Regions from separate parts of the Beggiatoa leptomitoformis genome, predicted to be linked through region 1. Evidence: predicted binding sites of a transcription regulator. Region 1 holds the regulator's gene; each other region holds the start of a gene.

Region 1 (10,887 bases):
GCGTGTGTGCCAAACATACCGTCAAATACAGTTTGTGCATCACTTTCTACTGTACCTTGATGTCCATCTGTTTTAGTAAATTCAGCCATTGCCGCGATTTTAAAACCATTCCACTCACTACCATGTGTTACCCAAGTGTCTTGCGTGTTATAACTGCCAAGTCGTACACCCACTTCTGTTCCATCAATATCATCAGCCGTTTTAGTGATGATATTAATTACCCCAGCAAGCGCATCAGCCCCATAAACAGCAGAACCAGGACCACGAATAATTTCAATACGAGAAACTGTACTAATAGGAAAACCGCTCCAATATAATCCTTTAGAACCACGGTGTGAATCGTTAAGTCGAATACCATTAACTAAAACCAATAAACCTGAATCATGGTCTCCCGCTACGGAAATTCCGCGAACACTATAAACAGGGATATTAAAATAGTTGTATGAAACCTGTATGCCCGGAACACTACGTAAAGCATCATCGAGCGTTCTTGCACCCATTGCCTCAAGGTCTTGTGATGTAATAACGGTTGTAACTGCAGGTGCGCGGTCCGTTACCTGTTTTGCTCCTGTAGCAATGCTGGTTGTCTTTGCTTTGACTAAACCACCAAAAATATCAAAAGCATCATCCAACTTAATTTCCACTTCAGACAATTCAGCTAAATCTAAATCACGTAATTGTGCCAAACGCGCTCTTTTGGCTATTTCATCATCAGTTGCGGCATGTAGGTCTAACGCTAACAACACTAAGCAAGCTGTGCATAGATAAATTGTTATCTTATTCATGTTAGTTACTCCGCCCCTCTTTGCTGATTAACCGCTTTCAGTTTCGAGTTATCAGCACTTATATCTGTTGCAACTCTCAAAAGATTCGCACTCGGCTTAATGGCAACCGCATTGATTATTGTTGAATCTAAGGCTAGGCGGACTTTATTATCTTCATTGTAAAATTTGAGCATTCCACCTTGTTCAACAAAATTCGCCATATCACTCACAGTTAAAATGGGCAGCCGTTGGAGTGCTTGCAAAATCGTTTTTAGCCGTGCTTGTTCCGAATCACTAATAAATAATACATGACACGAATTTGCTTCTTGTACTTGTTGCAACCGCTTTACCTTAATAGCATGTCCGTGTACTGTTTGATTTTCAACTACAATATCAATATTTTGTTGAAAGGGGTCGCGTCCTAAGATACAAATATAAAAAGATTGATTTTTGTTATCTGATAGGGTTGTTGGAGGATAATACAGAAAGCTGCCTAGTTTATATAAAAAGGTTGCTTTAATTTCGTATTCTTCCGCAGCTGACAGTGCGTAAGCAACTGGCTGGTAGAGTAACGTGATGAGGGCGAATATCACTATTCTCCCTAATAATGTCGACATAGTGGCTTCACCTAAACATGAAAATGTAAGGAAAGTTTACTATAAAGTTTTTTTAACAACAATATTAGTGGACTAATAGCTTTTTGAGAATTTTTTTTATAACGATTTGTTACAACCGCGATATGGTTACTCTAAAGCACAATGTGTAATATACTGTATATTAAATTTTTTTGGGATTGGCTAAAAATATAATGGACAATTTTGGGGAATATTATCAATCAATAATATTGATAATATCTGCCGATTGCGCGCTTAAATTAGAAAACAATGGACATATTAGATTTCTTGTAAAAGTATCTTAGGAAAAATGACAACGGATAATACCGCTTTTAGTGGTATCCATGCTGCTTTTGCAAAAGGTTTATTGCGGATACAAAAAAAGGGCGAATTCATTCGCCCTTCTATATAACACCTAATTAAACATAATATTAGATTTATTCGCGCGTCGAAAATCGATAACCTACTCCGCGCACGGTTTGAATTAAATAATCATAATTATGATCAGCTAACGCTTTCCGTAAACGGCGAATATGAACGTCGACAGTTCGTTCTTCAATATAAACATTTCCACCCCATACTTGGTCTAATACTTGGCTACGGCTATAAACCCGTTCAGGATGGCGCATAAAAAAGTAAAGCAAGCGAAATTCTGTAGGGCCCATTTGTACTTCTTGCCCTGCAATTGTTACGCGATGTTCATTAGGGTCTAGGCGTAATTCATTAACCGCAAGCTGTTCACCTTCCGAATGGGTAGAAGCACGTCGTAACACCGCTTTAATCCGCGCAACTAATTCTCGTGGCGAAAAAGGCTTGGTAACATAGTCATCCGCACCCACTTCTAACCCCCGAATTTTATCGCTTTCTTCACCACGAGCCGTTAGCATAATAATAGGAATTTCTTGCGTTTGTGGTTCTTTTTTTAGTTGGCGCGCAAATTCTATACCGCTAACTTTATTAGGTAACATCCAATCTAATAAAATCAATTTAGGTAGTTGGTTAAAAATTAAGGTCTGTGCTTGACGGACATCAGCCGCTTCTGTGACGATAAACCCCGCTTTACTCAGGGCAAGGTTTAACATTTCCCGAATAGGGGCTTCATCTTCAACAATAAGAATAGGTTGCTCTGACATTTTAAAGGTTACACAGGTTAATGAATAAGAAAAGGTGACAAGTGTTATGTCTGACAATGCGGACAATAATACGTTGCTCGTTGTCCAAGTATGATACGTTCAATTGGTGTGTTACAGGTTACACAGGCTTGCGTGGCACGGTCATAAACCCGCAAGGTTTGGCTAAAATAACCCGGTTCACCTTGGGTATTAACAAAATCACGTAAGGTTGTCCCTCCCATTGCGATTGAAGCAGTTAATACTTCGCGTATCGTACTGGCAAGCTGCTCATAACGGGTTAACGTAATCTCGCCCGCCGCGCGAGTCGGGTGAATGCCTGCTAAAAACAGGGATTCACTCGCATAAATGTTGCCTACCCCAACTACAACATGGCTATTCATAATAAAGGTTTTGACGGCAAGCTGTTTTTTACCTGCTTTTTGTTGTAAGTACTTGCCCGTAAATTCATTTTCTAAAGGTTCAACGCCCAAACTTGCAAGCAATGGATGCTGTAAAACAGGTTCACTTGTCCATAACACACAACCAAAACGACGCGGGTCGTGATAACGCAGGCTAAACGTTTGTCCAAACTGGATTAAAACATGGTCGTGTTTTTTCAGTGGGGTATCAGGAGAGACAATGCGTAAACTGCCCGACATGCCCAAATGAATAATTAAATGTCCCGTTGGATATGCAAACAGTAAATATTTACCTCGTCGTTGAATATGTTGCAGGGGCTGTCCTAATAGATGTGTTGCAAGGTCTGACGGCACTGCCCAACGCAAGCGCGATTCACGAACATCAATAGCGGTAACAGTGCGCCCTTCTAAGTGCTGCGCGATGCCTCGGCGAGTGGTTTCAACTTCAGGTAATTCGGGCATGATTTAATGACGTATGCGTTGTTGAGGAAGTAAATATTTTAGAGAACGCGGCAATTTTTGTTGTATGACCTCGTTAAAATAGGTTACATACCGTTGATATTGCACGCCTAAAAAAATCACACTTAAGCCTATCAAGGTTAAAATAAAAGGAAATAGCATCGAGTCGGCAAACACGCGATAAGATAAATGTCCCACATAAATCAAAATACCTAATGCCCCAAAAATCACAAATACCTTGCGTTGTAATAATACTGATAGAATAAGTAAACTAAGATTGACAATGAGATAAAGCACCCGTTGTAATTCCTGTTCAGTATCCATCAATATCAACGTAACACTGACCCAAAACGCTAACATGCCAAATAAATATCCCCAAAAGGCGTAATCTTCACGAGTACGGCGGTCAACTAAATAACTTCCCAACAACATAATAACGCCAAAATACAAGGTAATCGCTCGTTCAACTTGCCAACTAAAGGCGGCTTCACCACCAAAAATAGTCGGTATCAGTTCTATGGATAAAAACCAACAAGCAAAAGCAATGGGAGCTGTTAGGAATGGGAATGGCACAAACTTCAGTGTAATAACGCCAACAATGATAGTGCCAATGGCCATCCAAATGCCACGTTGTGGGAACAAAAAGCTTATATTTTCTTGTTGTTCTAGCAACAGTTGAACGCCAAAAACGGCAAGCGGTGTCATACAAACAGCTAAGGTAAACAGTAACCCACCTGCTACCCGTTGTTGGGGCTTTTGCCAACAAATACTCCCGAGCAAGATAAACAGTAAAGCGTACACCGTCGCAATGCCAATAATGCCAAGACTGCCAAATAGTTGCCATGCCTCAGATAAAAACCACGTCATCGCACACAGTACCAGAAACGCACCCAAAAAATAGGCAATATTTGCCATATTAAATTGGGGTTGTGTTTGTCGACTGGTTAAAAACTGCCACAAGGACGTTGCTTGTGTTGCATCGAGAATGCCTTGTTTAACCGCATCTTGAATGTCTTGTTGGGAAACTTGCATCATCGAAGACCTATTTTTTTAAGCATTAAGGGAAATTAGGTCTAAGCGTAACAAGGAATGGTTTGATTCACAATTTGCTTTGTAGATTGCAATACATCACAGACAACACCGCCTTGAGCAGCGTTATCTGTTTACTAACGTAACAAACAGCAGTTTATTTTTTCTTAAAACGCGCTAAAAACGCATAATGTCCGCCCAACCCGCGTGTGGTTAGCGTGCCAAGCTCTTGTTTTTCCATATTTTCTAAATAAGGCAATAAATCAGGTGGATAATGTACGCCAAACAAATCAAGCCAACGAGTTAGCACATATTGAAACCAGCGGGGTAAATCACGTTGGTCAGAAAAATCAACGATATGTAACTCGCCACCCGTTTTTAAATTCTGTAATGCCGCTTGTAAGGCTTTTTGCCAAGGCGGAATCATGGATAACGCATAAGAAAAAAAGATTTTATCAAACGGCTTATCTATATTAAACAGCTTGTTATAATCCAACTCTTCCGCTAAAGCTTGAACTAGATGAATATTTTTTGCGTCAGTGTTTTTCTCTACTTTTTGCTGCGCCGTAACCAGCATTTCGTTAGACGCATCTAAACCATAAAACTGTGCATTAGGATAACGCTTTGCGAGGAGCAACAAATTTCGTGCTGTACCACAACCCATTTCTAACACCGTTTCACCTGCCTGTACAGGCATTTCACGAATGAGCGTATCGCGTCCAAATAAATAATATTTACGAGTTATATCATAGATATACCGTTGATAACGATACATCTGATCCATTGCTTGCACTTGGTCCATATTTTCAATCCTCTTTCAAATTGGGGCGAATGGATACGCCCCAACTGATGCACTAAGCAAATGAATAAATATGGAAACCGCCATAAATCGCCGAGCGGTCTTGTTTAAACAGCTCTTTAGAACGTTCTTCTTCATAAACAAAACGGGAGCGTAAAGACGCAGGCAATGCCTTTTCAATAGGTGATTCGGGAGACGCGGTGCGGAAAATAATGCGCGTGCCTTCTTTACCAACCCGTGCGATTTCTTGCCACAATTCGGTTAAGGCTTCTGGTGTCATCCAATCTTGTGAATCAAGAAAAACGAAACGGTCTAAACTGGCATTCGGCTGTTTACGCAGGCAACCCATTAATGAAGTCACATGGGTTTCAACACGATGTACATTTTCTTTCAAAACATCAAAATGTTCAGCTTTCAAATAATCAGGCAATGCAACCCGTTGTTTATGGTCATAGCTTGAGCTAAAGGCTTGCCATGCAAAGTAATTATTTTCTATTGGAAATTGGCAAGATAAACGTCTTACACGCTCACGGTATAGATTGACTAAATTGCCTTGTGATTCCTCTTTCATATAATCATACTGCTGTGGAGGAATCCCTAAGCTAAAGACTGCAAAGGAAAAATTGCCGATTAATTTTACAACCCAATAATCAAATAAAGGGGCGATTTCTTCTGCAAAGATTTTTTCTTGGTCAGCGACAGAATTAGCGTGCAAAATTTTGCCTAAATCATAACCCGCAATTTTGGATAATCTGTGCAAAAAGCGCATGAAATAACCAAAGCGGGCTTGACGATATAAGCCTTTTGTAAAAAAATTAATTCGCGCGGAGGATTTCGTTAAAAACGTCTTATTTTCCCAAAAAGCAATGGCTTCTGGGTCTAAATGTGGTTTGATGTGGGTTTTGTATTTTTCTACATTATCAGGACGATTGCCATAACCGAAAAAGTCATAAAAATCATCGTATTTTGGTAAATTAGCCAATGCAGCTAATTTAAAACGAGTTAGGTGCATGTGATATTGATTCAAGTCCACTGCAACAATGGCTGCAGGGCGTTCAATCAAATAATTTAAAATATTACAACCACCAGAGGCAATTGTGAGAATGCGGCTATCTGATGTTAGTTGTAAGGCTTGTAAATCAACGTTGGGATCTTCCCATATCTGATTGTAAACAAAGCCATTAAACCAAAAACTGAATAAACGCTCTAATATGCCTTGACGACTCATTAATTCATTTTGATGAACCGCCGTTTTTAGTAACTCAGCAGACACTGCACTCATGTTTTCTTTCCCGTCACGGTGTTTGTATGATCTTAACGATACTAATCAATCTAAATGACGCTTTGATGACAGGTATTTTAAATATTCTGGAGTAAACCAATCTGTTTAGCACTACTCAATTTATCTGCTGTAAGATGAACAAAAACCTTTCTAATTTTAGGTAGATAGCGATATAAAATAATTGCGTTTTGTATCCCCCGCAAACGGGGGAGAATTTATTCTGATGGTTCTAAATTATAAAACGTTAAAAAGTTCCTTCTGCTTGTTTATCCGCATGATAAGAAGAACGTACCAATGGCGCACTAGCAACTTGTTTAAAGCCCATTTGTTTGGCTGTTTCTCCCAATTCTTTAAATTCTTGAGGAGTAACATAGCGTTGTAATGCTAAATGATGTTGGCTAGGTTGCAAATATTGCCCTAATGTCAACATATCGCAATCATGCGTGCGTAAATCCGCCATGACCGCCTGTACTTCTTCTAGCGTTTCTCCTAGCCCTAACATCAAGCCTGATTTTGTTAATACATCAGGATGTTGCGCTTTATACTGTTTAATAAGGTTTAATGACCACGCATAATCTGCTCCCGGACGTGCTTGTTTATATAAACGAGGAACGGTTTCTAAATTATGATTAAAGACATCAGGAGGGGCTTGATGCAGAATTTCTAAGGCTTTTTCTAGCCGTCCGCGAAAATCAGGGACTAATACCTCAATGCGTGTTTTTGGCGATAATTCTCGAATCGCGCTAATACATGCTACAAAATGCCCAGCTCCCCCGTCGCGTAAATCATCACGGTCAACGGATGTAATCACCACATAATTCAGTCCCATATCAGCAATTGTATGGGCTAAATTTATCGGCTCATTTTCATCCAATGGTTCAGGACGACCATGCGCAACATCACAAAAAGGACAGCGACGAGTGCAAATATCACCCATAATCATAAAAGTTGCTGTTCCGCCTGAAAAACACTCGTTTAAATTAGGGCAAGAGGCTTCTTCACAGACAGTATGCAATTGATGTGTACGGAGTTTATCCTTTAAATCGCGCACGGCTGAGCCACTTGGCACACGAATGCGTATCCATTCTGGTTTACGTTGCGGTTCAGCGGGAACAACTTTAATGGGAATACGTGCAGTTTTATCCGCACCGCGTTGATGCTTACCAATTTCAACAGATTTGGATGGATTATCCATAAATTTCTCTATCTACATGAGGTGATTAAAAATTAGACAACCATTTTTAGTGATAAATAACATCACTATATAGAGGGTTTTTTATTAGGAACTGATTTGGCTGTCGGTTTTTCGGGGGGCGTAGCGGATTGAACCGTTGCTTTTTGTGCATCCTCCGCTTTTTTCTTTTTTACTTGTTGAATGGCGATTTCTTGCATTAACCACATTTCCTTTTCGCGTCGCTCTTGTTCTAAGCGTTGAACTTTACGTTTATACAAAAAAATCGTTAAAACACCTATAGATACTAGTAAAAAAAATAATATGTACATCATTTCCATAAATATTCGCCTCAATAAAAAATGTGCTTAACAATAAGTTTGGCAGACTCTGCACGTTATTATCAGGTTAATTCAGGCTAAAATAAAAAACTTTTTATTGTGGCAAGAGGGTTAAATTCAACATGCGTATTAAAACTGGGTTAGGGCAAGACAGCCATCGTTTTGTATTAGCCGACGAGCAAAAAACATTGTTATTGGGTGGGGTTGTTTTTCCTGATGAATTAGGATTAGCGGGTAATAGTGATGCTGACGTAGTGTTACATGCAATTACTAATGGTATTTCAGGCATCACAGGGGTTAATATTTTAGGAAAAATCAGTGATGACTTATGCTTACAACAAGGCATTACCGATAGCCGTGTATATTTGCAAGAGGCATTAAAATATTTGCACGGTTGGCAAATTTGCCATATTTCCATTAGCATCGAGTGTCGAACCCCAAAAATAACGCCCCGTATTCCAGAAATGAAACAACAGATTGCCGCATTATTACAAATAACAACGACTGACGTAGGGATTACAGCGACAACAGGCGAAGGACTAACCGATTTTGGGCGGGGTTTGGGCATTCAAGTATTTTGCATTGTAACGGCAATTCAAGCGTAGCGTAAACGTTAGAAATAGCAGAGAATGACAAGGTAATTTGCTTTAATGCGTTTTTTTAGTGCTATAAAGCCGAATACCTCACCAAAAAAGTGCGTTATTATGCTGAATAATTTTAAGGACATAGAAAAAACTTAGTTAATTAAAACACTCAGATATTTTCGTATCGTGGCATAAGTATTGCCCGTAACAAGTGCAGTCGATACCTATCGACGCATTCCTCTCGCTACAGGAGAAAACTACATGAAAAAAACCGTGCTACACGCCTTTAGCAAAACTGCATTACTCAGTTTAACCGCTGGTGCGACACTCCTTGCCAGCCAATTCACTCTCGCCGCTGACACTATCAAAGTCGGCATTCTGCACTCCCTTTCTGGCACAATGGCCATCAGTGAAACTTCGTTAAAAGACATGGCACTGATGACGATTGAAGAAATTAACAAGAAAGGGGGCGTTTTAGGCAAACAGCTAGAACCCGTTGTTGTCGACCCTGCATCTGACTGGCCTTTGTTTGCAGAAAAAGCCCGTGAATTGATTCAAAAAGAAAAAGTTGCTGTTGTGTTCGGTTGCTGGACATCTGTTTCACGTAAATCTGTATTACCTGTATTTGAAGAGTTAAATGGTTTGTTATTCTATCCTGTGCAGTATGAAGGGGAAGAATCTTCCTACAATGTGTTTTACACAGGTGCAGCTCCTAATCAACAAGCCATTCCAGCCGTTGAGTATTTAATGAGTGCTGATGGTGGTGGCGCGAAACGTTTTGTATTACTGGGGACTGACTACGTTTATCCGCGTACAACCAACAAAATTTTACGTGCCTTCCTTAATAAAAAAGGCATTACCGATACGGACATCATGGAAGAATATACCCCGTTCGGACATAGTGATTATCAAACCATCGTTGCCAAAATTAAAACCTTTGCGACAGGGAAACCCACTGCCGTTATTTCCACTATCAATGGTGACTCTAACGTTCCATTTTATAAAGAGTTGGGAAATCAAGGTTTAAAAGCAGAAGATGTGCCTGTTGTTGCATTCTCTGTGGGTGAAGAAGAATTACGCGGCATAGACACCAAACCGCTTGTAGGACACTTAGCGGCTTGGAACTACTTTATGTCTTTAGATACACCGCAAAACAAAGAGTTTATTGCTAAATGGCAAGCGTATGCCAAAGAGAAAAAATTAGCGGGTGCGGAAAGTCGTGTTACCAATGACCCAATGGAAGCCACTTATATCGGTATTAATATGTGGAAACAAGCGGTTGAGCAAGCGGGAACAACCGATGTTAATGCGGTACGTCAAGCATTAGGGTATCAAAAAGTTATATCTCCCTCTGGTTTTGAAGTACAAATGGATGCAAAAAATCACCATTTGCACAAACCTGTATTTATTGGGGAAATCACGGATAAAGGACAATTTAACGTTGTGTGGAAAACCGATGGTACAATCCGTGCGGATGCATGGAGTCCCTACCTTCCTGATAGTGCAAAGAAAACTGCTGACTGGACCTATCCTTGGGTTTGCGGTAATTGCACTGCACCACGGTTTAAATAATTTATTGCCGTAATATTTAATTAAAAACCTGACAGATAAAGTTGTCAGGTTTTTTTTTCGTTTTAAAAACCATCTGAATCAGGATTTTCAGAATTAAATCTATAGCTAACGCACTTTAAAATAATTATTGTAGGGTGGAATAGGCGCAAGCCGTATTCCACAACAGTGCAAGCTTTCTGCATAAACTCAGCTATTTTTGGCGTTTTATGGTGGAATACGCTACGCTATTCCACCCTACATTAAGCTGCTTTTTAAGTTGCGTTAGCTATAGTAACCGTATTTTAAAAAGAGAATAAGAAATGACCTATTCAACAGATTTCCGTAAAAAAGTATTGCTCGTTACCAAGCTCTGCTTGGCGGGTACTTGAACGCCCCACGCTTAATAAGCCCGCTTGTACTCGGCAAGCGGAGCTTGCAAGGCAGGCATTACCAAGCAGAGCTTGGTAACGAGCAAACCATCTGAATCAGAACTTTCAGAATTAAATAATAATGAAAGACAATAAACTTCATGCACAAAATAATATGGATAACACTGCTTCCAGCCGTATTGCAGCCGTATTGTTCATACAGATTGATTCAGCAGATAAATAATCGTTATTGCATTTACTTCAATAATGCGACCGCTTCCCGCAACCGATTCAATCCCATTACCAACTGTTCACGGGGACAGCCAAAATTAATCCGAACAAACCCTTTTCCACCTGCACCAAAGGTTGCGCCATCATTAAATGCAACTTTTGC
Region 2 (10,887 bases), 2.1 Mb from region 1:
CTTAATATGTTCAACTTGATGCAATGCATCCATTAATAAACTCATGAAAATATATCCTTCTCAACAGCATGACCAATCAGGGTTTTTAAAACGAAGTAATATCATAATAATTTTTTACTATCAAAGATATACTTGTAAACCCTGATCTACAGAAAACCTACAATCTATGTTGACCGATAACTATATAAACTATAGCGTAAATCCTTCCTTAAAGGATTCCCGTAATATTGCTACATCCCCCATATCCTGTTTATTAAAATTTTTATATAAATCATTATGTTGCATTGCAAGCACAATGCCGTTATTTTTTAAATAAAAAAGGGCGAATAAATTCGCCCCTTTAAGTATAAGCAGATAGCCCGTTACTTGTATTTATCAGACTACGGCTAGTTTTTCCCCACTTTGCACCATTTCAGGTAATTTAGGCCCTGCTTGTTTCAAGCTGTCGCTGACTTTGCCTTCATATTTTTTGAAGTTGTCCAAAAACATTTTTGCCAGTTTTAACAATTGTGTATTGTAGGCGTTTTTATCTTGCCAAGTATTCACCATTTTTAAATTCGCACTGTCTATGCCTGATAGTGCGGTAGGCACTTGGAAACCAAACACGGGGTCAGTTTCAAAGGGGACGCTGGCGAGTTCACCAGAAATTGCGGCGTTGACAATACGGCGGGACATGGCAATTGGCATCCGTTCACCAACGCCGTAAGCCCCTTTCCACCAGCCTGTATTGACGAGATAGCAGTCTGCACCTGAGCGTCTTATCCGTTCGGCAAGTAGTTCTGCGTAACGGGTAGGGTGTAACACCATAAAGGGGCCTCCAAAACACGCACTAAATGTGCTTTGGGGTTCTGTAATTCCCGCTTCTGTGCCAGCCACTTTTGCAGTGTAACCACTGAGGAAATAAAACATAGCTTGTTCAGGGCTTAATTTGGCAACAGGGGGTAATACGCCAAAGGCATCGCAGGCAAGCATGACAATTGCTGTCGGTTCGCCTGCACAGGCGGTAGGGTGATGATTGGCGATTGTTGCAATGGGGTAGGCGGCGCGGGTATTTTCGGTAATTTTTTCAGAATCAAAGTCGATGGTGTGGGTGTCGGTATCCATCACGACATTTTCTAAAACTGTGCCGAATTGGTGGCAGGCTGCCCAGATTTCAGGTTCCGCTTTAGGGGATAGTTTGATGGCCTTGGCATAGCAACCGCCTTCAAAATTGAATACGCCCTCATCACTCCAGCCGTGTTCATCATCACCAATAAGATGGCGAGTTGCATCAGCAGATAAGGTTGTCTTGCCTGTGCCTGAGAGTCCAAAAAAGACGGCGGATTTGCCATTGTCGCCTGTATTGGCAGAGGCGTGCATGGTCATGACGTTGAGTTGTGGGAGGTAATAATTCATAACGGTAAAAATCGATTTTTTGATTTCACCACAATATTTTGTTCCCCCGATGACGATTTCACGGGTGGTAAAGTTGATGCCGATAAAGGTTTCTGAATGAGTACCGTCTGCATCAGGGTCAGCTTTAGCCGAGGGGGCCACATAGACGTAGAAGGGTTCTAACAGGGGATTGCCTGAATATTGGGGTATCGGCTCGCGGAACATGATTTGTGAGAATAGTGCTTGATAGGCTAATTCTGTTCGAACCACGAGGGGCATGGCATAGCGGGGGTCTGCACCAACAGAGGATTCTACCTCAAAGCTATCACGGTCGTTACCGTCTAAAATTTCTAATACTTTCGTTTTCAGTTGGGTAAATTGTTGACTGTTGATAGGTTGGTTGACTGTTCCCCAGTCGACTTGTTTTTCGCTGTTTGCATCGCGGACGATGTATTTGTCTTTAGCGGCACGTCCTGTGAAACGTCCTGACATGGCGACGAGTGCGCCATCTTTTGAAAGGGATGTTTCATAGCGTTTTAGGGAAAGTTCTATGAGTTTTGTAGCCGATAAGTTTTTGTAAATCATAATTATCCTCTCTTTGTATGAAAATAACTGACTTGTCGTTATCTCTTTTATTAATTAAATCATGTCAGTTTGTTATTTTATTGTTGGTTTAGATACGTTCTAACTACTTATGGGGTAGTTATTTTCATTAAGCAAAAGCGTAGTTCATTGAGTAGGTCTTCGCGTTGATAACTGCTTTTTTGGAAGATTTTTTCTACGCGATTATTTAATTGTTGTCGGTCTTCTGGGGTTATATCTTTGGCAGTTAGAACAATAATGGGTATATCAGCCCATTGTACGTTTTCCCGAATACGCTTGATGAGTTCGAAACCATCCATTTCAGGCATCATCAAATCCGACAAGATTAGATTAGGTTTCCGTATTGCCAGTAATTCTAGTGCAATTTTTCCATTATCAGCGGTTTCTACTTGCCAACCTGCTTTTCTGAGTTGGCTACTAATCATATCTTGAGTTACTTTATCATCTTCAACCAGTAACAGCCATTGTTGACGTTGGTCTTTAAGATATTTACCCAGTACTTGTCCTAGTTGGTCGCGGTCTATGGGTTTGGTGATGTATTCTGTCGCGCCGAGTGAGTAGCCTATGCTTTTTTCTTCTACCATGGAAAGGACAATAACGGGAATATTGGTTAAGGCGGGGTCATTTTTTAATGCAGACAGTACCATCCAGCCATCCATGCCCGGCATCATAACGTCTAGGGTGATTGCATCAGGTTTTGATTCGCGAGCCAGTTTTAGTCCTTGGTCACCACTGTCAGCAGTGGTTACTTGATAGCCTAATTTTCCGATGTAGTTTTGTAATAATTCACGAACAACGGCATCGTCATCTATTACTAAAACACGATTTCCTCCTGTTTTGTTGATGGTTTTTGGATTAATACCTAAGAGTTTTTCGCTAACATGGGTAATCACATAAGCAGGTAAATGGATGGAAAAAGTGCTGCCTTTACCATAGTTGCTGTCAACAATGACGTTTCCGCCCATCATTTCAGCAAAGCGTTTGGTAATGGTTAAACCTAAGCCTGTACCGCCATATTTGCGAGTGGTGGAGTTATCTGCTTGGGTAAATGGTTGAAAGAGTTTATCAATCTGTTCAGGGGTCATGCCAATGCCTTGGTCAGTAACGCTGAACACGACCCAATCTAAATCATCGCGACTTTCGCGCTTAACCGTTAAACCAATTTGTCCTTGTTCGGTAAATTTTGCTGCATTACTTAGTAAGTTAAACAACATCTGTCTGACTTTTGTTAAATCAGCATGTAAATTTCCAAGCGGATTAGAGGTATTAACCTTAAGGGTATTTTCTTTTTTCTGAATCAGGGGGCTGATGGTGGCAACGACTTCTTGAATAAGTCCGTTTAAATCGAAGGTTTCGGTAAAAATATCCATTTTTCCCGCTTCAATTTTTGATAAATCCAGCACATCATTGATTAATCCGAGTAAATGTTTACCTGCGGCATGGATTTTTTTCACATCAGGGATTAAGGCTTCCCCCTCCATGTCGACCAAATCTTCTTGTAAAATCTCGCTATAACCAATAATTGCGTTGAGTGGTGTGCGGAGTTCATGGCTCATATTCGCCAAAAATGCACTTTTTGCGCGGTTGGCTTGCTCGGCCTCTTCTTTTGCTTTAAATAATGCGGCTTCTGAACGTTTACGCTCAGTAATATCAACCATAATGCCAACAATACCCGCAGGTTTGCCATCAGCACTGCAAAAGCGGGTTTTATGAATAATATAATCGTGCATCGTATGGTCTGGTAATTCAGCTACTATTTCATAAACTTGTCCGACTTGCGTTTCTAGTAATAGATGGTCAACCTCATCATCCTTATCGGCGCGTGCTTTAACAAAAATATCATAAACGGTACGTCCGACGATATCCTCTTCTGGCAAACCCACCGTTTCTGCAAATGCAGAATTACAACCTAAATACTGACCTGCTAGGTTTTTAAAGAAAATAGGACTAGGGATACTGTCTAATAAGGTTTGGAGAAAAATTAAATTATTACGTTGTGCTTCCTCAATTCGTTGTCTTTCTTTAATTTCTTTTTTCAAATGCTCATTTTTTTCAGCTAATTCACGGGTTCTAACCACAACCTCAGCTTCTAAATTATCCCGTGCAGCAACTAATTGTCGTTCAAATGTATCTGCATGTTCCGTCATCGTTTCTAGGGAAATTTCTAAATCTGTTTTACCCTGTTCGACATCGCAGACTGATTGACAAAGAAGACGTAGTGCTTGCTGGTCATCCGCCTCTATATTCTTATATTTATCAAGCAAATGATTAACTAACGTAGTTAATTGCTCGCTGGTGGAAATCGGCATAATCATTATTCTCTTGTTATTTATTGAAATAATAGCCACGTCACATGAGAGAAATGCAGGAGTAGGGACGTGTTCCTGCATTTATAACTTAAGCTAACATTACCAAACTACATAGACTCAAGTGGTTATGACATAAAATGATAAAATAGTTATTTCAAAATATTCAATAATTGTTCCAACTTAGATAAACCTCGTAATGTTCCTACCTTACTAAGATTAATCAGTTTTGTCTCCTGTTGGCTATTATCCAACGTTGCAATACAACAGACATTCCCCATTTCGCTGGTATCTACTTTCACTTGGATAGACTTATCTTTTTCATCAATAAGTTGTAAGGTTATATCACAATCATTAAACCGTCCATGACTACCCGTTTGTACCATGCCATAATCCCAACAGAAAATCCAAACATAATCCATGTCATCTAACGCATTAATCCACAAGGTTTCTGAGTTATTACCCTGTCTATCGCCGATACCTTGGTCACCACTCAGCTTAATAAAGGGAAACTTATCGGTACTGCCCAACTCGGCAAAGTGAACCAATCCTTGCCTACCCGTTTTAGTTTGATATGCGGCGGCCAAGTCAAGATCGACAGCACTTGTCCAACACATTGTAATAGTTAAAGACTTAACCGTGATAAAAGTTTCTGTGCCTTGGGTTATTAATGTTGATTGATACGGCATTTCCATTACTCGAGTTAAAAAATTGACTTATTGTAACCAAGAACGTTTTTATCTGCTGTCAGGTTTTTACCAATATTTACGTAAGCGAAAAAGTATGTATCTTATACATTCACTGCTACAGTGCGAAAAAACACGCTAACCAACACACCTTATACTCATGGTAAGTTGTCTAACTCATCAACCGTTAATCCCATTACTTTGGCAATAACGTCAATAGCAACCCCTGCTTGTTTGAGTTGTAATGCCGTGAGGCGAATAGTTTCTGCTTTGCCTTTCTCTATGCCTTCAGCTAAGCCTTCTGCTTTACCTTTCTCAATACCTTCCGCTAAACCTGCTACTTTGCCTTTTTCGATACCTTCTGCGACACCTTCCTCAAAAGCCGTATCGATGACATTCTTCAAATCACGGTAAACTTTTAAACTTTCTTCATAGTCGGCATATTCTTGCTCGGTGTAGTTTGCAATTTCTGCTTGTTCAAATAATTTACTAAACACTTTTTCCTGCAATTTTGGCGGGCGATTAGTCAGATTTTCCAGATTGCGGATAATATATAGCCATTTGTCGAAATGCGTTTCTAATTCATCTTCTTTCTTTTTAAACTTCGGCATTTCTAGGTAAATGTAAGTCAATTTATCATAAAACACTTTTTGTGTGCTTTTATCAATTAATTGTACTTCATGATGAAAGACATCGTGGTCTTCTTTATCTTCATCAAACACAAAATCTAAAATACCAATGGTATAAATCGCATTGAGTTTAAAACTCCATTCCCCTTTTTCAGCCTGTTGCTGAATAGGAAACGTAGAATAGTAAATACTGCGGTCTTTAAAATAGTTTTGTTTTGCCTTTTGGAGTTCAACGATGAATTTCTCGCCGTGTTCATTTTCACAGTAAATGTCGAAAATCGCTTTGCGTGCATCGTTGTGTCGTCCGAGTTGTTCGGGCGGCAGGTAGGTTAGGTCGAGAATACGTCCTGTTTCTTTTTTCAGGAGTTCGTTGAGAAAATCGATGAGTAAATCTTTATTGGGTTCACTTCCAAAAAGTTTTTTAAACCCAAAATCGGTAAAAGGGTTAATGTATTTGTCTTTGACGCGCATGGTGTTTTTCTAATGAAGGAGTTTAGCGTTGAATTATAATTATAAAACATCAAACATGCTGCAACTCGATTCATCATTATTTACACAAATAAAAACCCCGCACAAGGGCGGGGTTTTTGTTTGATTAGACAAGCGTCTAGCTTACTTTAACTTTGCTAACTCTTTTTCTACAACAGAGATAGGTAATGGAACATAACCATCTTTTTGTACCACGGCTTGACCTTCTTTGCTCAACATCATGGTTAAAAACTCTTTAACCAGTGGAGATAAAGGCTTGCTTGGGTCTTTGTTGACATAAACGTATAAGAAACGGGATAACGGATATGTGCCGCTGATGACGTTCTTGTATTTGTCTGCACCATCGCCAACTAAGGCAGGTACGGTTGATGCGCCAGTTTTAGGAGAAATAGCAAGCACTTTTACGCCAGAGGTCAAATAACCAATGCCTGAGTAACCAATGCCATTTAAAGAAGCACTGATGGATTGGACAACAGAAGCAGAACCCGGTTGTTCATTCACATTGTTTTTAAAGTCGCCTTTACATAAGGCGTGTTCTTTAAAATAGCCATACGTGCCAGAAACGGAGTTACGACCAAATAATTGTATGGATTGTTCGGCTAAAGAGCCTTTTAAACCAACTTGACCCCATTTAATGATGTCTTCTGCACCACCACATTTTCTAGTTGAGGAGAAAATCGCGTCAACTTGTTGTATGGTCAAACCATCAAGAGGGTTGTCTTTATGCACATAAACAGCGAGTGCATCGATAGCTACGCGAACTTCAGTTGGGGGATAACCAAATTTCTTTTCAAACGCTTCAATTTCGCCAGGCTTCATAGAACGGCTCATTGGGCCTGTATGTGCCGTACCTTCTGTTAAAGCAGGGGGCGCGGTGGAAGAACCAGCACCTTGTATTTGAATATTTACGTTGGGGTAGAATTTTTTAAATTCTTCTGCCCACAGGGTCATGAGGTTGTTCATGGTGTCTGAGCCAACGCTGGACAGATTACCAGAAACGCCACTGGCACCACCTTTGTACTCATGCAAATCATCTATAGCAGATACGGGTGCAGCAATTACGCAACTAACGCTAAATAATGCTGCCGTAAGTAATTTTTTCATCAAATACAACTCCTGTGGTAAGTTTTAAAGCAACCATTATTGTCTATTTTGTGTATGACATGTTGATGACAGTTTTAATTTTTGATTGTATCAGTCAATACGGGATGGGTTAGGCATTTGAGTTTTGGTAGTGTTAAAGAAGTAGTGATTTGTTGTAATGATTCACTCAAAATAAAATTTCTATAACAAACTATTACACAAGGCTTTTTAAGGGGAGAGCATTTAGAAAGTTTACTTATTGGAAAAAAACTGACTATTTATTACAAACATTTGCGGGTTATCTCGCACTAACTGTGGATAAATGAATAGATAGCGTGTGAGATAAATAATGGTAGAGGCAATCACAATACCTCTACCTTAAAGCAAGACTTAACAAACCTATTGACGAACACGAACTAGGATAGGTGTTTCACCATTGAAGACTAATAACCCTGAATTATGCAAGCGATAGCCAAAATATAAGCATAAGTGTCCCACTGCATCGAACTGACCTGCATATAAGGTAACGGGTTGCGTTGCAGGTAATGCATCAACCGTTTCCAAAGGATTTTGAATTAAATCAGCTAATCCCCCTTTCCATGCCTGCCAATATTCCTGCGGGGTTGTCGGCGTTGCTCGTGGGTCTGTTTCCGCCACTGAAGGCTTACACCATTTGCTATCAATCGTCATTTTATCTTTTAGCGCGTCTGTTACCCAAGAGCAATACCAATTGTCCCCTGTTTCAGTTTCCCCTGCACTTTTTTTAGTACGAGTGTAATAGCCACTATTTGCATTAAATGCACTGTCTGCTCGTGGTGTTTCATTCAAAATAGCAGGGTCGCAGTTTTCTAGGCTAGGATCGTCGTTTTTTAAGTGTCCTTCACGGGCATAAAAACCAACAACAACAATATCCGCTTTTTGGTTGGTGTGTTCGGGTGCTACGTTGATTTCTCCTGAAATATTTATTGTATCAGCCAGTGTAATGGTTGATTCCTTTCTTGGCGTTGTATTATTTACTGTAATTAGTCCACCAGAAAATATTGCATTTGCGATAGAAGCTTGTCCTGCACTCGTAAAGCTGAAGCTCTTGCCTAAGTTGGGGTAACTTGAGGAAGAACGAACAGATGTAATACTTACTACTTTTTTAAAAACACTTTCTAAACCTTGAGAGTCTTTTACCGTCAGAGTAACAACATATTGACCAATATTTGTAAAAGTATGTGTCACTATTGGACTATTTGATGTTGTGATAGAAGTTTCTTCACTATCATCATCTAACGGTGAGTATTTCCACGAGTAGGAAACGATAGAACCATCAGAATCGCTTGAATCACTTGCATCTAGTGTTGTTGTTAAAGGACTTGCGCCCTTATTTGGGGATAAACTAAAACTGGCAATTGGCGGTTTAGCTGGTGTTTCACCAGTTACTTCACATTCGTATTTTGCGTTGAAAGTTCCTAAATTAGCGTCAGAATCATCGCAATCTTTCTCAGCTTTACAAGATAATGGACAAGTTGAGGGTTTTTCCTCAGATATTCCCCAGTTGCAATAATTATCATTATCTTTATCAACACAAACAATCTGGCGTGCTTTAGCAAGACTATTAATTGGTGGTTCGATAGCCATGACACTTAAGTTTTTAGGTTCTAGTTTGATATAAGCAAAACCATTTTCAGCAGAGCCTTCGGATTTATATTTACCCCAATGCGATATTTTCCCTGTCTTCTCATTGACAATATCGCCCATAGCTCCAGCTCCTCCCCAACCTCCACTCCAACTATTTTTAAAAATCCAAATAGTTCTTCCATCTAAATCAGTTTCGAAACCAACTAATATCATGGCATGACTAAGACTCCAAACAGCCGCGACTAAAGGACCTTTTTCGATGAGCAATTTCTTTATATCATCTTCATTATCTTCACTTAAATCAAAATATGAACCTGCTTTATTTATACTAACTTTTTCACTAAAAATAGATTGTTTATCAGAGCAGGCTAGTAAATCTGTTGCTTTATAAGGGAAGGCATTCTCGTCAACAATACCTAAAGTGAGATATTTCTGAGGAATAGTAAACATTGGTCCGCCGTTGCAAGAACCTAGTTTTCTTTTTACAAGTTTTCCGTTTTCATCTGTAAACTCGATTTCAGGATTACAAGACAATACATCTTGCTCAGATAAATCCAAACTTAGCTGTTGATTAAAATAAAGGTTGGTAACTGCTTCTAAAGTGCCTGTATCAGCAAAGGCCCAACAACTTCCACAATTACCTTGATCCTTTACAGCAGTAACCCAATTTTCTCCATGTCTATTCCGCCAATCAAAACTGTCGACCAAAGCACTTTGTCGCCGAGTTTTTCTCAAATTGCGTGTATCATTTGGGTTTTTAGATTTTAAATCAAATATACCACCTCGGTAATATTCAAAACCCTGCAAATTAAGTTCTCCAACTTCAGTTTCATCATCAGCTAATGCACCAGTTAAATGTTTTTTTTCTGCATAAGTTAAATTAGAAACAGCGGTTTCCCCGGCAATCCATCCAATATCTTGTTGTTCGTTAAGCTTTTGGACAATAACAGTATTTTGTTGTTTTATTACTGTTTCTGTACTAGAAGATAACGGGGTATTAACGTAGTAAATCTCAGGAATGCTAAGTACAGCACTTTTCGCTTCAAGACGTAGTGAAAAAGTGTGAATTGTTTTTGGTAAAACACAACTCTCTTGGCAAACAGCGTTAAAAACTAAATAATCTGACAACCAGTTAAATTTTTCTTCTTCTGTTAATTCCTGATAACTCTTTTGATATACCAGATACTCCCTTTTTGTCTCGTTATCAATTAATACCACTCGAACAAAGGCAGAAGTATCTATTCCGCCGACTCCTGAAAATATTGTGTCTATAATATTTAGCATTAATCTAATTTTGATGGCTAATGCACTAATATTAATAATATTATCTATATTGATAGTAGTTGTTTCAAAATTAAAAATGGATGCTGAAACCTCAAGGTTTACAGATTGACTTATAGTTTCTGCTTCAATGGGAATTGAAAATGCTTTTGCTTCATTAGCAACTAGGTTTGGTATTGTAACAAATGTTAGATTCTCTAGAGCTAGGGTTGTAGAACAACAGACATATGTAACAGGAAATATTATTCCCGTTTTTTCTGACCAAGTAAAAGTGTCGTCTCTTTTCGCAAAATAGAAACCATTAACACTGGAATTATTTGTCAGCATGAAAGACCAAGAGTAATCACCACTACCACACATTAGAGGGGAACTTTCGTCGTAAACTGCCAGTCCATCAGTAAGAAGCCGAATCCAAAAACTGCTACAATTAGAATCTGTAACCTCGTAATTAAAATGAATTGTGATTTTTTGCCCATTAGCAACAGTGCTTCCACTGGGAATAGAAGTACGAATATTGCTAAATTTGACATTACCAACTGTTAAACTGTCCGTAGCAAAACTGGGTTGGAGTAAAAATCCTACTAGCCATAAAGTTAGGATGAGCAGTTTTAAAAAAATATAACGAAGGTCATTCTTTGTTTGAATCCTGAACATAAGACACCTCACGATATCCCGTTACCAAAAAATTGGTAACGAGAAATACCCAAAAACTAAAGGAAAAGTATGTTGTTGTTACTTATTTTGACAACTGAAGTTACCGCTTGAACTACATTGACAACTAGAACTGGTACTAAAGTTGAACCAAGTAAG
Region 3 (10,887 bases), 980 kb from region 1:
TAAACCCCTTTAGCGATTAATAAAATTAGCAACCAAGCGACTATCATCGTCGTCACCGTATGGCTCAAAAAATGGTCACCGATTAACATCTTATAAATGCCAATATTCCAAGCAATTCCCATCGCGACAACAAGCGCAATACGTCTATTCCGTTGAGAACGAAATAAAAAAAACAAAGACAATAACGCAAATCCCCCGCTAGCATGACCTGCGGGAAAGCATTTTATTTTTTCAGTTTGATGAAAATCGCTAGGATAAGCCTTAAAAAGAGTAATATAGGGGTAATTACCTTGATAATGCACAATATTTTTAGGGCAAGGGATATTTGTTGTTGCCTTTAAAACACCAATGACCAACGGCACACAAATCACAGCAAAAAACACAATCAATAAACCTTGTTGATACGCCTGCACATACTTATTTTTTCTAAAGAATAATAAAGTTAATAACAATCCAACAACAAATAAAACAAATAACTTTTTTATTCCATCATAAAAAATAAATTTTGCTAATGCTGCATCCTTGTCCACAAGCCATTGTGATAACTCAACATTATAAAAATAATCTTGCACCCAAATATCAAGACCACTTAATTCAAAAAACAATAACGACCCAACTAAAACAAGTAATGTTAATAATATCTGTCGATTAAGCATTTTTTCTAAGATATTTTCCTGTTCTGCGACAGGCACATTTATTTCTATAGACATTCAATCGTCCTAAATTGAAGATAAGCATTAAACCGCTTGAAAAACAAAGATAAGAAAAAAGCCATATTATCCATACTACATCTGCAAAAGATTTATTAATGAAAAAACACAGCGTAATCAACCGATTTTTATTTTCTGAAAGAAAAGTGATAACAAACAAAAATGAACTGCTTAATAAAATTAATTATATATCTTTATGTTACGTAGGAAATGTAAATAATTATTATATAAATCAATTCACTAATTTTCTATATTATGGCAGTTTTATTGCGTAAAGTTGTTCATAAGTGATGCTATAAAACCTCAATTTTTTGAGGTAAAATGAAAATAAAATATAAAAAAGAGATAAATCATGGTTACATTAGTGTTTTTTGTTATTTGCTTACAGATACTTGGGTTATTTTTGATTTCTGCTTTTTTAAGTGGCTCTAAACCACATGAAAAATAAAAAATAATTGCTAAATTTTTGCAATTAAGGGGTACGAATACCCTCGTTTAAAAGCGTTATTTCTACACGACGATTTTTTAAACGTCCTGCTTCCGTGTTGTTATTGGCAAGAGGTAATGTATCGCCATAACTTTTTAAAATCATTCGTTCTTTAGCAACACCGCTAGTCATTAATGCAAACCTTACTGCTTCAGCACGTTGTTGTGATAATGTTATATTTCGCGTGCTATCCCCCTGATCATCTGCATGACCCTCAATTAATACAAAACGGTTGGGATACTGCTCAAGAATGGCCGCGAATTTGTTTAGTTTATGCAACGTTCCCGCAAGCAAATCAGCACTATCCGCTTCAAAAGAAATATCCTCCAAAACTAACCTATAACCCATTGTTGTTAACTGTGTTTCTGACGAGTTTTCTGATGATTCTGCGGGCGAGGTTGTTGGTAGTAAAAGTGTTGCATTTGTTGTCGCTTGCGCATGTAACTCGTTAGTATTTCCCATTTTTTCAACAGGTGCAGGTGTTGGTTCTACAGGCAATGTTGGTGAAAAACGTTGTTTCGCCGTATTCACAAGTGCTATCCATAGTTTTTCTGTTTGAATGAGCTGCTCACTCAAACTCATCCATGAGCTTGTAACCAATATTGGTTCTACAACAGGAACAGGGGCTTGTGTTGAGGCTTGTTGCAAAGAGTAAGCACCTGTTTTGGGTTGAGGTGCGTTTATCTGTGCAGGCGAAACCCCTAAATGTTCACTGAGTTCAGTAATTAATGCGCGCCGTTCATTTTCTAAATTGAGAATAACCTGATTCGCTTCTGTCCAGTAAATATCTGGGGGTGGCGTTTTAACAGTAACACGACGATTAATCCTTGCCTCATATTCTATTTGTTCAGTGGATTTGTTGGGTGGTGACGTTGTGGGTGCAGGTGTAGGTACGGGTTTTGTGGCAGTTTCTACTACTTTAGGGGGGGGAACTACTTTTGCCACAGGTTCATTTGTACCAAAAATTGAATCGTATATAAAATAAATTGTTCCACTGATAAGTAGAGCAACCGATAGAATTCCTCCAAGAATCATCAACCCTTTTGTATTACTCAGGATTTCTTTGGGGAGTGATTTTTTGGGGGGCGCAGGAGCAGTCATAAAAACACCTCATTGAGAATGGAATGGTGCAGAGCAGAAAAAATAGTATTTTCTTTAGAAATTAGCATCCGTTTGTTCGATGCGTTTAGTAATCTGCATAATTGCCGCCTCACTATTTTGAATTTCACTGACGATTTTTTGCAGTTCACTCAAATTATTTAATCGCTCCAATGACAACAACTTGCTACTTTGTAATGACACCACATTTACTGCTTGGTCATACACTTGTGCTGAAATATTCATGCTATACAATAACACTTCAATCAATTTTGAATGGGCTTGTAGGAGGCGAATTAATTCATTTTCTACCTGCTGAAAATCTGTCCAAATAATGCGTTGTGCTTCTAAGGTACTTAAAATATTGCGTGTTCCCTCAAGCGAAATCTGCACCTTTTGCTGTTCAAGTGGGTCAGTGATTTTACTTAATAAACTTTGAAAGTTTGTCACTTGATCTTGATTTTCGCGCTGTTTTTTAAGTATATTTTCTATATTATCATTCGTGATTTTCTGTAATTGTCTCAATAACTCAAACTGTTGCTGATGTTTTTTTATGATTTCTCCGCCTGAATTTGCCGCGTCATGATAAGTTTGTGCTATCAACACTAATTGTTCTTTCACTGGCGTTGCTACACTATCTAGGTCTTGTATTTGTCCAATTTGTTCGCGTAAGTGGCTTAAATTTTGGGTGATTTTTGTAAATCGCTCATTTAACCCCGCCGTTCCCTCTCGTAAAATAACCTCTGTAGCAGCTAATAATTGAAACTTTATTTTTTTAAACAAACTGATAGGGGCGATACTCACCGTTACACCATCAGCAACGGTTGCAGGATCGGAGCGAAACTGTACTCGAATACTAGAACCAAGTACGCTAAAACGCGTATCAAAAGCACCCGTAAAACGTTGTTCATTACCCGCATTATCCACAATAAGCAGATAATCATATTTTTCTTCAGTCATCCCTTTAACCGTTACTTCTAAGGCTTCTGCATTGGGAATTACTAAAGTTTCTCGCAGGTTTTTATTATTTGCATAAGGTTTATCTGTTTTAAAAGTGGTTTTAGTTTGTTCAGCAATTGCTGCATAACTTACTAAAAATAATAAAATTAGTACGTTTTTAATAAAGCGAATTATAGTATAGTGCATAGGATTAAGGCTTTTGCAGAAAAGGAGTGATGGATTGACGCACATTTTTACAGTTCAAGTGCATCAAATTGTATATCAATCGGATAATATTAACTCATAGTCTATAACAAGGGTGAATTTATTTGTATGATTTATAAGTATTATAATCCAAGTGAGTGTGAGTTAATTGGTGATGGTATTATCGTTGGCGTAATTAAACAGCGCATGTATCTTGCATATTTACTAGATGCTTTTAATTTAATAATTTTTCCAGAAAAATTAACAATGATAACAACGTGCGATGGTATTCAATATGGTGGCGGTGGGAGAACCTTTTGTGTTTAAAAATCTCAAATTAAAAAGTAAGTTACTACTTTCTTTTTTTATTGTGACGTGTATTTCCACTATCTCTACAACTATTTTTTCAATTTATTACTTCTCCGACAAAATTGAGGTAGAAGCCGTTGAAAATATGAAAAAAAATATGCGGGTTGCACAGTTAATTTATCAGAATAAGGTTAAAGAAATTGAAAGTACAACGCATACATTGGCAACCGATAGAAGTTTACAAGTGTTAGTTAATTTTTTGATTAAAAATAAGATTAATCAATATTTAACTGATGCATTAGACAGTAAAAAATTATCGCAGCTTATTATTGTTGACCCGCAAAAAAACCTATTAGCGCAAACAATACGGAAAGATTATGCCCGTTTGGAAAAAGAAACGGCTTTACACAATAATATTTTAATAAAAAAAGCCTTAGAACAACGGGAAACCATTACTGCAACGGAATTAATTGAAATTGATAATTTACAAAAATTATTAGCGATTTCAGTAGCAAGCCCTATTTTTAAAAGTGAGGCGGTTCGCAGTGCAAATAATAACTCGCCAATAGCAACACAACCCGAAGTGATAGGCGTACTTTTAGCCCGTTATGTGTTAAATCAAGATCGTATTTTAGTCGCTGATATTGAAAATCTGTTAGAGGTAACAGCGGCAATTTATGCTGATGCAGAATCTATCAGTTTTACAACAGAACATTTAGAAAATAAGCCACAAATCAGGGCAGAAAATTATCTTAGAACTATTCGTGCGCAGCAAGAAATACATGACATTGATATTCGCTATGGTGGACAATTAGCTGAATATGCAACGATTAATGATATTAATAAAATGCCAATTGCTGTTTTAGGCGTTAGTATTCCTGCTGATAGGTATGTAGAAACCACAAAGCAAGCGGTGATTAATCTACTTGGATTAATGTTGTTGTGTATTGTTGTCGCTTCTATTTTTGGTTATTTGCTGGCGCGTAGTATATTGATTCCTATTTATAAATTACTTAATGGGGTTCGACGGGTTACTTCTGGCGATTTGTCGTATGAAATTATTATGGATTTAAAAGATGAATTTGGGACATTAGCCAGTTCATTTAATAGTATGTCACGACAATTACAGGAGTTGTTTAATACACTAGAGCAACGGGTACAAGATGCTACACGTAAATTACAAAATACCCTCGCGCACATGACAGCCATTATTGATAATATGGCGGATGGTTTATTAGTAACTGATAAACAAGGTAAAATTATTCGTTATAATCCTGCATTATTGGCGATGTTTCCTAAGCGGCGCGATATGTTGGGGAAAGATTGCCAAGATATTTTTAATGATGCGGAAGCCGCCGAATTAGCCCGCAAAGTCATGAATAGTATTGGTGAGGTTTATGGCGCGGAAATTAGCCTTGTAGATAATCGAGTGGGACAAGCCGTTGCAACCGCGATTATTCAAAAAGACACCCTTTCAGAAACCAGTGAATATGTTGGTTCTAAATATATCGGTTCGGTCATTTTAGTTCGGGATATTACGAAAGAAAAAGAGGCTGACCGCATTCTTAAGAATACAGTTGAAACGCTAACACGTGTTGGAACCGCCTTATCTGCTGAAAATAGTCTGCTGAAATTATTAGAGTTATTTGTGTCTGAGGCGCGTAATGTAACAAATGCGGATGGGGGAACATTGTATATTTTGGAGGATGAGCAATTGGGCTTTGAAATTATCCAAAATAAATCCCTTAATTTGTTTTTAGGCGGTGCTTATACGCAGTCAATTGATTTACCCGCTATTAATATTCATGAGCAGAAATATGTTGCTTATAGTGCGCGGACTAAACAAATTTTAACCAGTAAAGCCGATTTTAAAGAAGTATTTGACCCCGAGAGGGATAAGGCTATTTATACGCTGTTTAAAGGCTATCGTATTCAAGAAATTTTAGTTGTACCACTCTTAGACCGTACACAAAATGCAGTTGGGGTATTGCAACTGATTAATCCGCTAGACCCGAAAACGGGTGATTGTGTGCCATTTGCGAATAACCATATTGAAATCGTGTTTTCCTTAGCCTCACAAGCAGCCGTCGCTATTGAAAATGTGCGTAATTATGAAAAAATTGAACGCAAAAATATTGCCTTTAAACGTTTTGTTCCAACCGAGTTTTTATTACGTTTGGGAAGGGAGGAAATCGAAGATGTTGTTTTAGGGGATGCGTCTCAGGAAACAATGTCGGTTTTGTTTTCGGATATTCGTTCATTTACGACTTTATCGGAAACCATGACTCCCGAAGATAACTTTCACTTTTTAAATGATTATTTGGATTTTATTGGTCCTAATATCACAGAAAATGGTGGTTTTATCGATAAATATATTGGCGATGCCATCATGGCGTTATTTCCCGGTACGCATGTTGGGGTTGCGGATGATGCCGTATTGGCGGCTGTTGGGATGTTAATGCGTTTACATGAGTACAATGCTTATCGACAAAATAATGGGGAAAAACCATTGTCAATTGGAGTGGGTATTCACACGGGCGCATTGATTTTAGGCACAATTGGTTTTGAAAGTCGGATGGAAAGTACCGTTATTGGTGATACGGTTAATTTAGCATCACGTATGGAAGGCTTGACTAAACAGTATGGGATTATAATCGGCATTACTTCTTCTACTTATCAGCAATTGCAACATCCTGAACGCTTTTTAATCCGTGAGATAGACACCGTACAAGTTAAGGGAAAAGAAGAAGCTATTACGGTTTATGAAGTGTTTGACGTTGACCCGCTGGCGTTGCGCGAGGTGAAATTAGCCCATTTAACCCGTTATGAAATCGCAATGCAGTTGTATAAATCTCGTCAATGGGAAGAGGCATTAGAACACTTTTTAGCATTGAAAGTTTTTTTACAAGACGATAAGGTCATTAATATTTATATTCAGCGTTGCCAATACTTTATTACTAATCCACCCAATGAGTTATGGCGAGGCGTAACACGGTTGGATGAAAAGTAGGGAATATTAATGGGGTTATTCTGAAAACTAGGTAAGAATACGGATAGCACCGTTTGAGGCGGTGGTATCCGTGCTACTTTTACAAGCAGTCTGTTGATGCGACGTAAAAAGTAATTAATCCGTCGGTAATATTTTACAAATCAATGTTTAACAAAGTGAATATTTAGGTTTCTAGGTAAGTATAACCGACTAGTCCTGAGTCAATTTCGCGTTGATAAGCGGCGCGTTGTTCAGGGGTGATGGCAGCGGCTTGTAAGCGTTTACGATAGGTATTGCGTAAAAAGTCGGTATCAAAATTAACATAACGCAACATCTCTTGCACTGTGTCACCTTCCATTGGGTTTACCAATTCATAGCCACCATCTTCTGTAACATACACGTTAACCGAGAAGGTATCGCCAAATAAGTTGTGCATATCGCCCAAAATTTCTTGATATGCACCAACCAAAAACACGCCTAATAAATAGGGTTCATCTTCTCTAGGAATATGTACAGGCATACTGGTTTCTACACCCGCGCCATCAACATAACGGTCAAATTGTCCATCTGAATCGCAAGTTAAATCTTGTAGCGTCGCGCGACGGTCTGGACATTCATCTAGGCGATGCAGGGGAACAATCGGAAATAATTGGTCAATTGCCCACGCATCTGGTACTGATTGGAATAATGAAAAGTTACAAAAATATTTATCCGCTAGCTTATCATTTAGTTCGTCCAAAATTTCGCGGTGAGTGCGTGAGCCTGCTTGTAACATTTCGCGCACTTGACGGCAAATAGCATAATACAATTGTTCTGCATGGGCGCGTTGTGCTAGATTAATAATCCCATGAGTAAATAATGTATGTGCTTCATTTAACCAGTAAATTGCGTCGTGATAGACTTCAATCGCTGAACGTTGATTGATGGTTTTCAGATTTTCCGCCATGTCTTTTAAAATCGTTGGTGCATCATCCGCGACGGGGGGCGGGGCGGTTAAACCCGGTGCGGGTTCTATATCGTTGACATTAACTATTAATACGGCATGATGCGCCGTCATCGCACGTCCCGATTCACTGATAATATTGGGATGTGGTAAGTTGTGTAATTCACTGATTTTTTTCAGTTCATAAACGACGTTATTTGCATATTCTTGCACAGAATAGTTAATCGAGCAGGAATGTCGTGAGCGTGTGCCGTCATAATCCACCCCTAAACCACCGCCAACATCAACCACTTGGATAGGCACACCAATGGCTAATAGTTCCGCATAACAACGTGCTGCTTCTTGTAAGGCTTTTTGTAACTCACGAATGTTGCCAACTTGTGAACCCAGATGAAAGTGCATAAGTTGTAAAGATTCAATTAAGCCTTCATCTTTTATCGCTTGTATAACGTCTAGTAGTTTTGCCGCAGAAAGTCCAAATTTAGATTTTTCACCACCACTATTTTGCCATTTACCCGTTCCGACAGAGGCAAGGCGAATCCGCACACCAATACGAGGCACTATGCCCATACTGCGAGATTCCTCAATAATCATCTGTAATTCTGAAGCTTTTTCAATGACTAAGTAGGGATGTAATCCGATTTGTTGCCCAATTAATGCTAAACGGATGTATTCACGGTCTTTATAACCGTTACAAATAACCGTTCCACCTTGCAAGGGGGCAAGCGCAAGCACTGCCATCAACTCTGATTTACTACCCGCTTCCAATCCGACACCACCATTCACGCCAGCATTCATAATTTCTTTTACAACATGGTGTTGTTGATTTACCTTGATAGGGTAAACAGCGGTATATTCTCCCTGATACTTATTTTCAGCAATTGCCCGTGCAAAAGCTTCACGGATGGTATAGACACGGTGATGTAAAATATTGGGAAAACGGACTAAAACAGGCAATGACAAGCCATGTGCCGTAAAGTTTTGTGCCAATTCATACAAGCTAATAGCAGGTCTAGACGGGATAGGGGTGACTTGTATCTCGCCCTTATTATTCACATCAAAGTAGCCACCGCTCCAATGTTCGATACTATAGAGTGCTTTAGATTGATTAATATCCCATTCTGGTGTTGACATTGTTTTGCCTGTGTTAAAAGAGAAAGAAGCCATGTGTGTTTATGCTAAGAAGTGTTTATGACAATTATGTGAAAAAAAGGGCGCGTATATCATTTACAAATAATTATCATAAGGCGGTTAAAGAGAAAAGCGACTTGCGTATTGATAACACAAGTCGCTTTGAGAAGTAAGCTCCCTAGAAACAAGGGTAAATTAAGAAGAGGATTTCCAAGAACCATCTGGTTGACGGCAGGCGGTTCCATAAATTGTCTCGCGTTGACCATTAATAACGGCGACGGTGGAATAATCGCGACAAGGATTGCCACTACTGCCCGTATAAGTGCTAGTTGGCGTAACGGTATATTGAGAGGTAGTATTTGGGTTTTTCCATGCGACAGCTTGGTTATCAGGCACATTTTCTAATGTGTTATAGGCTTGTTGACGGTCTGTAGTATCCATCGATTGTCCAATAGAACCCCCAATAATTGCGCCCAATAATGTACCCGCAATAATGGCTGTTGTTTTACCTTTACCGCCCCCAATTTGAGAACCACCAATACCGCCCAAAACCCCCCCCACTGCAGCACCCATCGTTTGTTTAGAAGGGCCTTCAGCACATCCTATCGTAAAAATGGATATAACAACAAACAAACTAATGACATTCAACTTCATGATAAACACCTCGAAAAAGTAACAATTGGATAATTGAATAATGTTCAATTATGCCAACTCTATGCCAGTTTATAAAAATCAGCAACCATACGCATTTTATCAAAAAACCACTGCTATGCAGTATAAATCCTTATTATTTACATTCATTATAAGGCATTAAATCTTATGCAAGATGCTCACTATTGGATTCGTACTCTGAATTTACAAGCTCATCCAGAAGGCGGATATTATCGCCGTACTTATTGCGCGACAGAATCTTTAGCCGCACAAGCATTGCCATCACGTTTCGGAGCAAATCGTTTTATCAGCAGTGCGATTTATTATCTACTCTGCGGTGAACAATTTTCTGCATTACACCAGATTAAGTCTGATGAATTGTGGCATTTTTATGCAGGTTCAAGCATTAATCTGTATATTATTGATATACAAGGCATATTACAAACAATTATTTTAGGGTCAAATCCAACGGTTGGAGAAGTTTTTCAAGCGGTTGTTCCTGCAGGTTGTTGGTTTGGTGCGCGACTTGTTCAGACAAATAGTTATGCCTTATTAGGGTGTACTGTTGCACCAGCATTTGATTTTAGCGACTTTACATTAGCGCGTCGTGATGATTTATTGACACAATATCCCCAATATACAAACATTATTCAGGCATTGACTTATCCATCATCTTGACAAAAAAGGAGTGTTTCTCATGTCAGAACATAAAGCAACCATTGAATGGAAAAATCCAACAACAGCGTTTAATGCGGATTCTTTCAGCCGTGACCACACAGTTACATTTCCCAGTGGTATTCAAATCAACGCCTCTTCCGCCCCTGAATTTAATGGTAACACCGCTTGTACCAATCCTGAAGAATTGTTAGTCGCTGCCTTATCTAACTGTCACATGCTAACCTTTCTCGCCGTTGCGGCAAAACGTGGTTATCAGCTTGCGCATTATCTTGACCAAGCCATTGGTATTTTAGAAAAAAATGCAGAAGGAAAAATGGCAGTTACACGGGTTACATTACACCCTAGCGTTACCTTTATGGGGGATAATCAACCAACACATGAACAATTAGAAAAATTGCATGAAAGTGCGCATCGTAATTGTTTTATTGGACAATCCGTTAAAACCGAAGTAACGATTGAAATCGCTTAACCTCATGATGCCAGATTGAGGACGTGTGGAAGAAATATTCCCCTCCCTACCCCATGAGTGAGGGAGGGTCTGAAAATCCTGATACAAATAACACCCAACTACAAACCATCTTTTAACAACAACGGCAATGCTGCCCGTAGGTAAACCAGCATAGACCAAATCGTCAACACCGCCGCGATATACAACAAGACAAATCCCGCATAATAAATGGGAAAATCCCATAACGGTTCACGATAAAGTAACAAGGTAATCGACAACATTTGTGCAGTCGTTTTAACT

What was found. Region 1 encodes PhoB, which activates phosphate uptake and scavenging genes when phosphate is short. Its sites were predicted from a motif close to GNNTGTCATAAAACTGTCANAT; they were not measured.
Region 2: a site for PhoB is predicted at 7,244-7,265, ahead of AL038_RS16575 (PstS family phosphate ABC transporter substrate-binding protein). Genes of this name have one in related genera too.
Region 3: a site for PhoB is predicted at 8,869-8,890, ahead of speA (biosynthetic arginine decarboxylase). Genes of this name have one in related genera too.

Annotation. Positions count from the first base shown of each region.
Region 1 is NZ_CP012373.2:1,747,147-1,758,033, forward strand. Features, by position in the region: gene AL038_RS07295 (TonB-dependent receptor plug domain-containing protein) at 1-785, opposite strand, end outside; gene AL038_RS07300 (TOL_0243 family YfiR-like periplasmic protein) at 791-1,381, opposite strand; gene phoB (phosphate regulon transcriptional regulator PhoB) at 1,816-2,511, opposite strand; gene mutM (bifunctional DNA-formamidopyrimidine glycosylase/DNA-(apurinic or apyrimidinic site) lyase) at 2,556-3,371, opposite strand; gene AL038_RS07315 (DUF2157 domain-containing protein) at 3,375-4,403, opposite strand; gene AL038_RS07320 (class I SAM-dependent methyltransferase) at 4,555-5,199, opposite strand; gene AL038_RS07325 (BtaA family protein) at 5,252-6,478, opposite strand; gene lipA (lipoyl synthase) at 6,723-7,673, opposite strand; gene AL038_RS07335 (hypothetical protein) at 7,739-7,930, opposite strand; gene ispF (2-C-methyl-D-erythritol 2,4-cyclodiphosphate synthase) at 8,113-8,595, shown strand; gene urtA (urea ABC transporter substrate-binding protein) at 8,773-10,146, shown strand; gene AL038_RS07350 (MalY/PatB family protein) at 10,750-10,887, opposite strand, start outside.
Region 2 is NZ_CP012373.2:3,880,477-3,891,363, forward strand. Features, by position in the region: gene AL038_RS16550 (tetratricopeptide repeat protein) at 1-45, opposite strand, end outside; gene pckA (phosphoenolpyruvate carboxykinase (ATP)) at 376-1,959, opposite strand; gene AL038_RS16560 (response regulator) at 2,067-4,286, opposite strand; gene AL038_RS16565 (hypothetical protein) at 4,436-4,972, opposite strand; gene AL038_RS16570 (Rpn family recombination-promoting nuclease/putative transposase) at 5,128-6,069, opposite strand; gene AL038_RS16575 (PstS family phosphate ABC transporter substrate-binding protein) at 6,211-7,191, opposite strand; gene AL038_RS16580 (C1 family peptidase) at 7,570-10,731, opposite strand.
Region 3 is NZ_CP012373.2:762,304-773,190, forward strand. Features, by position in the region: gene AL038_RS03240 (phosphatase PAP2 family protein) at 1-710, opposite strand, end outside; gene AL038_RS03245 (OmpA family protein) at 1,183-2,298, opposite strand; gene AL038_RS03250 (hypothetical protein) at 2,353-3,441, opposite strand; gene AL038_RS03255 (hypothetical protein) at 3,568-3,765, shown strand; gene AL038_RS03260 (adenylate/guanylate cyclase domain-containing protein) at 3,758-6,757, shown strand; gene speA (biosynthetic arginine decarboxylase) at 6,921-8,813, opposite strand; gene AL038_RS03270 (RT0821/Lpp0805 family surface protein) at 9,006-9,464, opposite strand; gene AL038_RS03275 (cupin domain-containing protein) at 9,630-10,139, shown strand; gene AL038_RS03280 (OsmC family protein) at 10,159-10,608, shown strand; gene pgsA (CDP-diacylglycerol--glycerol-3-phosphate 3-phosphatidyltransferase) at 10,707-10,887, opposite strand, start outside.